One region of the Sedimentitalea sp. XS_ASV28 genome, then DNA from elsewhere that is predicted to be linked to it. Evidence: riboswitches for the same ligand, from Rfam matches in the RefSeq annotation. Region 1 holds a riboswitch; the other holds the start of a gene.
What was found. Region 1 has a riboswitch for cobalamin ahead of AB9K34_RS13490 (DUF1636 family protein). Riboswitches for the same ligand answer to the same signal wherever they lie in the genome.
Positions count from the first base shown of each region.

Region 2: another riboswitch for cobalamin. It lies ahead of AB9K34_RS20000 (ABC transporter substrate-binding protein); the one in region 1 lies ahead of AB9K34_RS13490 (DUF1636 family protein).

Region 1 covers NZ_JBGFGP010000143.1:49,254-52,661, forward strand. Annotated here, with positions in the region: gene cobN (cobaltochelatase subunit CobN) at 1-35, opposite strand, end outside; gene cobW (cobalamin biosynthesis protein CobW) at 51-1,106, opposite strand; gene AB9K34_RS13490 (DUF1636 family protein) at 1,108-1,497, opposite strand; cobalamin riboswitch at 1,578-1,773, opposite strand; gene AB9K34_RS13495 (manganese-dependent inorganic pyrophosphatase) at 1,882-2,802, opposite strand; gene AB9K34_RS13500 (sulfotransferase family 2 domain-containing protein) at 2,975-3,408, shown strand, end outside.
Region 2 covers NZ_JBGFGP010000166.1:190,469-193,876, reverse strand. Annotated here, with positions in the region: gene AB9K34_RS20005 (dipeptidase) at 97-1,272, shown strand; cobalamin riboswitch at 1,397-1,587, shown strand; gene AB9K34_RS20000 (ABC transporter substrate-binding protein) at 1,759-2,769, shown strand; gene AB9K34_RS19995 (FecCD family ABC transporter permease) at 2,811-3,408, shown strand, end outside.

The DNA.
Region 1 (3,408 bases):
TCCAGCCCGTGGCTTTCGCGAAAGACGACATGCATCGGAGCCGTACTCTTCTATTCCGCGGCGACCGGGGTGCCGGTCAGGATGTCGTTGATCGCGGCGGTGTCGATATCGTCATGCTCGGCAATCACGACGAGACGGCCACGGCGCATTTCACCCGGTTTCCAGGGGCGATCGAACTGATGACGCACGCGCGCGCCGACCGCCTGCACCAGAAGCCGCATCGGCTTGCCCGCGACCGGGACATATCCCTTGACCCGCAGGATGTTCTTTTCGTTGGCCAGCCGCTCGATCCGCGTCACGAGGTCGGCGGGATCGGCCTGTTCCGGCAATTCGACGACAATGCTCTCGAAATCGTCATGTTCATGGTCATCGGCCTCGTCATGGTGGCTGGGACGTGCATCCATGTCGTCTTCGGCTGCGGCCTCAAGGCCCAGGATCACACGGACATCCACGACACCTTCGGCAACCTCGACCACGGGCAGCGGGCGGGGCGCTTCGGCGGCGATGATCTCGCGCGCCCTTGCGATGCCATCCGCACCGGCCAGATCGGGTTTGGTCAGCAGGATAATATCGGCACAGCTGATCTGGTCCTCGAACACTTCGGAGAGCGGGGTTTCGTGATCGATCGAGTCATCCGCCATACGCTGGGCATCGACGCGCGCCACATCGGGCGCGAACCGTCCGGTGGCCACGGCCTCGGCATCGGCGAGTGCGATCACACCGTCCACGGTGATGCGGCTGCGGATATCGGGCCAGTCGAACGCCTTGAGCAGCGGTTTCGGCAGGGCCAGCCCGCTGGTCTCGATCAGGATGTGATCGGGACGTGGCTCAAGCGCCATCAGGGCTTCGATGGTCGGGATGAAATCATCGGCGACGGTGCAGCAGATACAGCCGTTGGACAATTCCATGATATTCTCTTCCGGACAGTCCGGGATCGCACAGGATTTCAGGATCTCGCCATCGACACCGACATCGCCGAATTCGTTGACCACCACGGCCAGCCGCTTGCCCTGCGGGTTCTGCATGAGGTGGCGGATCAGCGTGGTCTTGCCGGAACCGAGAAAGCCGGTGATCACGGTGACGGGCAGTTTGGACAGGTCGGACATGTTACTGGTCTCCAATCGGGGGGATGCGTGCGATACAGTTCTTGCGAAAATGCACCGGCCTTTCACGCCAGGGTATCAAGCCGTCGGGCGTGTCGTGATAGCGAGAGGCGACCTCCAGGATCATGTCCGCGTCACCGGTCTCGTCAAAATTGCCATAGACATAGGTCCAGCGCTGCGCGCCGCCGCGCAAGACGATCGAACAGCCGCTGTCACAGTTTGACAGGCATTCGACCGGGCGCAGGGTGACGCCGGAGGGCAGGTCGCCCGCTGCGAGGCTTTCGTAAAGCACCGCGCCGGGGCGGGGGCCCTCGATATCGGTGGACATGCCCTTGCGGCAGGTCGTGCAGACCAGCAATTCGACCGGGGCGGTCCCGTTTGCAGTCTGGTTCATCCGGTCACCTTCCATGTCTGGCAGGCGGGGCAGGCGGGCAAAGCCGGGGCCGGGCCCGTCACCGAGGCACCCCGCCCGGTTAACGTCATATCGGCGCTGGCAGGTCTCCCGGCTTGCGGATGTCAGAAAGCCGGGGCTTTCTGGCGGTCTGCCCGCCTTCCCGACCCGTCTGGGCCAGTGGCTTGGGCGACCTCTCCGGTCACGGTCGCGGGGGCGGCTGCGTCGTGCATTCCCTTTTCATCTGCTTTCGCAGAAACCAACACTTGGCGGAATGACCAAGGGGCGGCGGGTTGTCAAGCGTTTGAAGCTACGCCGGTGTATTGCGGCGGGTGGGTCAGAGGCGTGCAGACCCCGGTGCAGCCACCGGGATCCACAGATCGTGGCTCAGACCTTGAGGTTGGGAATGATCTGCTTCTTGCGGCTCACCACGCCGGGCAAGACAACGCTGTCGCCGGTTGCAGAGGCGTCAAAGCTCTTGGCCGCGACCGTTTTGACCAGATCGTTGGGCACCAGCAGCGTTGACTCTTCGTTCAGGATATCGACCACGAACAGCAGAACCTGATCGACGCCGTCTTCGGAGGCAACGGTGGTCATTGTCTCCATCAGGCTGGCCTTGCGATCGAGAACGGTGGCAGGCGATGTGGTTTCGAGAACCGATACGCGGAATTTTGTCCCGTCGACCTCGTATTCCTTGCTGTCCATGCGGAGCAGTTCCGCATCGCTGAACGACGAAACATCGGATTTGGCGGCGAACATCTCGGCGGCATAATCCGGGATCGACAGGCCCAGCTCGGCGGCGAGTTTTTCGGCAACGGCCTTGTCGTGCTCCGTGGTGGTCGGGCTGCGGAATTCCAGCGTATCGGACAGGATGCAGGTCAGCGCGGTGGCCTTGGCCCAGTCGGGCATCCTGGCGGCGTCGTCACCCATCAGGTCGTAAATAATGGTCGCGGTGCAGGCGAGCGGACGAATCGTGATGTCGATCGGACCCTTGGTTTCCAGGCCGCCTACCAGCTTGTGATGGTCGATGATGCACTGGATATCGGCGTTGTTGATGTTCGCAGGCAGTTCCGCGGGGTTGTTGGTGTCCACGATCACGACCGGAGCGTCATCGGCAACATCCTCGATGATCGCCGGCTTGGGCAGGTCCCAGCGTTTCAGAAGAAAGGCGGCTTCGGTGTTGGGTTCACCCAGCAACACGGACTCGGCAGGGGTGCCTTTGATCTCGTTCAGGTACCACGCCCAGAGGATGGGCGAGCCGGTCGAGTCGGTGTCGGGAGATTTATGTCCAAAAACCTGAATGGTCATCTTGTGGGTCCTGTATAGGGTGCAATTCGCGCGCCTTATAGAAACGCGGTCGGCGCTTGTCACCCGCTGTTGCGCGGAATGCGACCCTTGGTCTGATTGCTGCGGACCCTGCTTCGCGTTGACTTTCGCGCGGGCGGTTGTGAGGGTGTCGGCGGATCGCCCGGACCTGTCGATGATTTCCCACGCGCACAAGACTGTTTTCGTTCACATCCCCAAGACCGGCGGGCAAAGTGTCGAGAACGTGTTTCTGGACGATCTGGGCCTGGCATGGCGCGATCGTGCGGCGCTTTTGTTGCGGCAGAACAACGACCGTGCCGCGGGGCCGCAAAAGCTGGCGCATCTATATGCCGACGAATACGTGAAGCTCGGGCATATCGCAGCCGGTGATTTCGACCGCTACCTTAAATTCGCGATCGTGCGGCATCCGTTCGAACGGGTGCTTTCGGAATTTCGCTACCGGTCGGCAGCGGCCGCGAAGCGGGGACGCTCGCTAGGGCTTGAGGACATGTTGAAGCTGGATATCGCCGACGATTATCCGGACACGGCACGCCATCTGGTGCCACAGGTGCGTTATATCATGGATGACAGGGGGCGCTGTCTGGTGGA
Region 2 (3,408 bases), on a different contig from region 1:
CGGCACCGATGCACCCAACCCCTTTGCCGCAAAGTCACGATTGTCATTCTCCGGTCACCGGTTAGGCTCGGCTGCAAAACAACCCTGGGAGGCTCCATGCGACGTTTCGCAAAATGGCTGGGGCGGTTCCTGCTGCTCCTTCTGGTACTGGCGGGCGCGTTCTTTGTCTTTGCACCCGGCTATATCGAACGTGCGCGCAACGCCGTGGTGCCTCATGATCCCTACCCGGTCTCCCCGGCGGCGCAGGATCTGCATGACGACATGATCGTCGGAGACTGGCATGCCGATCCGCTGTTGTGGAATCGCGATCTCACCGAACGCGGAAGCTATGGGCAGGTCGATCTGCCCCGTCTGATCGAGGGCGGTGTCGCGCTACAGGTGTTTACCGCCGTCACCAAGAGTCCGGCGGGGCAGAACTATGAACAAAACTCGGCGGAAGCATTCGACAATATCACCCTGCTTGCCGTGGGACAGCTTTGGCCGCCGCGCACGTGGCAAAGCCTGCTGCAACGGGCCGTCTACCAGGCGGAGAAACTGCAGGGATTTGCCGACCAGGCCCCCGGCAGTCTCAGGATCATCAAGAGCCGCGCGGACCTTGACGCGGTGCTTTCGGAGCGCGCAAAGGGCGCAAGAACCGTGGGTGGCATTCTCGGGATCGAGGGCGCGCACCCGCTTGAAGGCAAGCTCGAAAATCTCGACATCCTCGAAGCCGCCGGGTATCGCCTCGTGGGGCTGCAACATTTCTTTGATAACGCGCTCGGCGGATCGCTGCATGGTCTGGGCAATCACGGGCTGACCGAATTTGGCCGGGCCGTGGTGAACGAGGTTGTGCAGCGCAACATGGTGCTCGATCTTGCCCATTCCAGCCCGCAGGTGGCCCGCGATGTTATTGCGATGACCGACATACCGCTTGTCGTCAGCCACTCGGGCATTCACGGGCATTGCGCGACCAAACGCAACTATCCGGACGATCTGATGCGGGACATCGCGGCAACCGGCGGGGTCATCGGCATCGGCTATTGGGCCGAGGTGGCCTGCGGCGACATAGCGCCGGACGGGGTGGCCCGCATGATCCGGGCGGCCATCGATACCGTGGGCGAAGACCATGTGTCGCTGGGTTCGGATTTCGACGGATCGGTCGAAACGGCCTTTGACACGTCGGAATTGCCCGCTCTCACCCAGGCGTTGCTGGATCAGGGCCTGACCGACACGCAGATCCGCAAGGTCATGGGCGAAAACATGGTACGGGTTCTGCGCGCACGGCTGAACTGAACAGGCGGGCGGTCCGTGCGGACCCGGGCCGCACTCGCGGCAACCACGTCCAAAGCGGCGCATCATGAACGCGCGTCCGTTTTGCCGGCGCGCAACAAAAGACCTTGCGAGCGGACATTTCGACCGGTATCGAGCACGGGTCGGTTTTCGCAAGGAATGAAAAGGGAATCCGCCGCCATCTGGCGAAACGGAACTGCCCCCGCAACTGTAAGCGGCGAGTGAGCAGCGAGACATCCACTGTGGCTGGTCCATGGGAAGGTCGCTGTCCACCATGACCCGCCAGTCAGGAGACCTGCCGGCACATAACTGCAACGCGGCCCGGACGGGGTGTCCGGAGAGGTGTCGAATGAAGTCTTTTCCCGGATGGTTCCAGTGGATCATCACAGTCAGAACGAGCCCGGTTGCCATATGTGCGGCTGATTTCGTCAGCGACGGGCACGACATGTCTTTCCTGTCTTCGGGCGCATCATCAACCGGAGACCATACATGTTCATCAGAACCCTGACCGCAGGGAGCCTGGCGGCGGCCTGCCTCATTATGCCCGCGCGGGCCGAGACCACCTACCCCCTGACGCTCGCGAATTGCGGCGTCGAGGTCACCTTTGACGCCGCCCCCGCCAGCGTCGTGTCGGTCGGTCAGGCGGCCACCGAGATTCTCTATGCGCTCGGGCTTGGCGACAAGGTCACCGGAACATCGGTCTGGTTCACCGACGTGTTGCCGGAATACGCGGAACTGAACGCCGGGGTCGAACGTCTGGCCGATAACGACCCGAGCTTTGAAAGTGTCGTCGCCAAGCGCCCTGGCCTGGTTGCGGTGCAATATGAATGGCATGTCGGTCCGCAGGGTATCGTCGCCACGCGTGAACAATTCTCCGATCTCGGCATTCCGACCTACACGCTGCCCGCCGATTGCGTTGGCAAGGACAACTCGAAAGGGTCGGATGGCACGCGTCTGGAACTGTTCTCGATGGACAGCGTCTATCAGGGCATCCTCGAACTCGCCCGGATTTTCGATGTCGGTGACCGGGGCGAGGCGCTCGTCGCCGACCTGCGCGCCCGCGAGGAATCGGCGATCGCAAAGGCCCGCGGCCTCGGACTTGACGACGCTTCGGCGGTCTTCTGGTTCTCGTCTGCGGAAATGGACATCGATCCCTATGTCGCGGGCCAGGGCGGTGCGCCGGCCTATATGATGCAGGCGCTTGGATTGGCCAATGTCATAGAGAGCAACGAGGAATGGCCAACCGTCAGCTGGGAAACCATCGCCCGCGCCGATCCGACCGTAATCGTGGCCGCCCGCATGGAGCGCCGCCGCTTCGAGGCCGATGACATCGGGAAAAAACTGGAGTTCCTGCGCAGCGACCCGGTCGCCAGCCAGATGGAAGCCGTCAAAAATGACCGCATCCTGATCCTGGATGCACATGGCATGGATCCCTCGATCCGCAATATCGGCGCACTTGAAACCCTGGCCGACGCATTGGCCGAGTACGACCGGCAATGACCCATGCGGCCATTCCCGTGACACATGTCAAACCCGTTGCAATGTGGGGCGTGACGGGGATGGCCGTTCTGTTTGCCGCGATCTTTGCCGGCGTGATGATCGGCGAGACACCGCTGCCGCCGCGCATGGTGCTGGCGGTTTTTGCCAACCGGCTCTGGGATGCGGGCCATCTGGTCGATCCGATCGACGCGGGTATCATCTGGAGTTACCGCCTGCCCCGCACGCTGGTGGCGGCGGCCTGCGGTGCCGGGCTTGCGCTGTCCGGCGTTGTCTTGCAGGCGCTGGTGCGCAACGCACTCGCCGACCCGTACCTTCTCGGCGTGTCCGCAGGGGCCGGCACCGGGGCGGTCGCGGTGTCGATCCTCGGTCTGGGCGGCGGGCTCATCGGCATCTCCGCCGGAGCTTTTGGCGGTGCCGCGCTGGCCTTTCTGCTGGTTGCCGCGCTGGCGCGGGCGGCGGGCGGCGGCTCGGCACAGCTCATCCTGGCGGGCATTGCCGGTTCACAGCTTTTCAACGCGCTGACATCGTTCTTCATCGCCAAATCCGCCAATGCTGAACAGGCGCGCGGGATCATCTTCTGGCTGCTGGGCAATCTTTCGGGGGTGCGCTGGCCGGATGTCTCGCTCGCCCTGCCGGCCG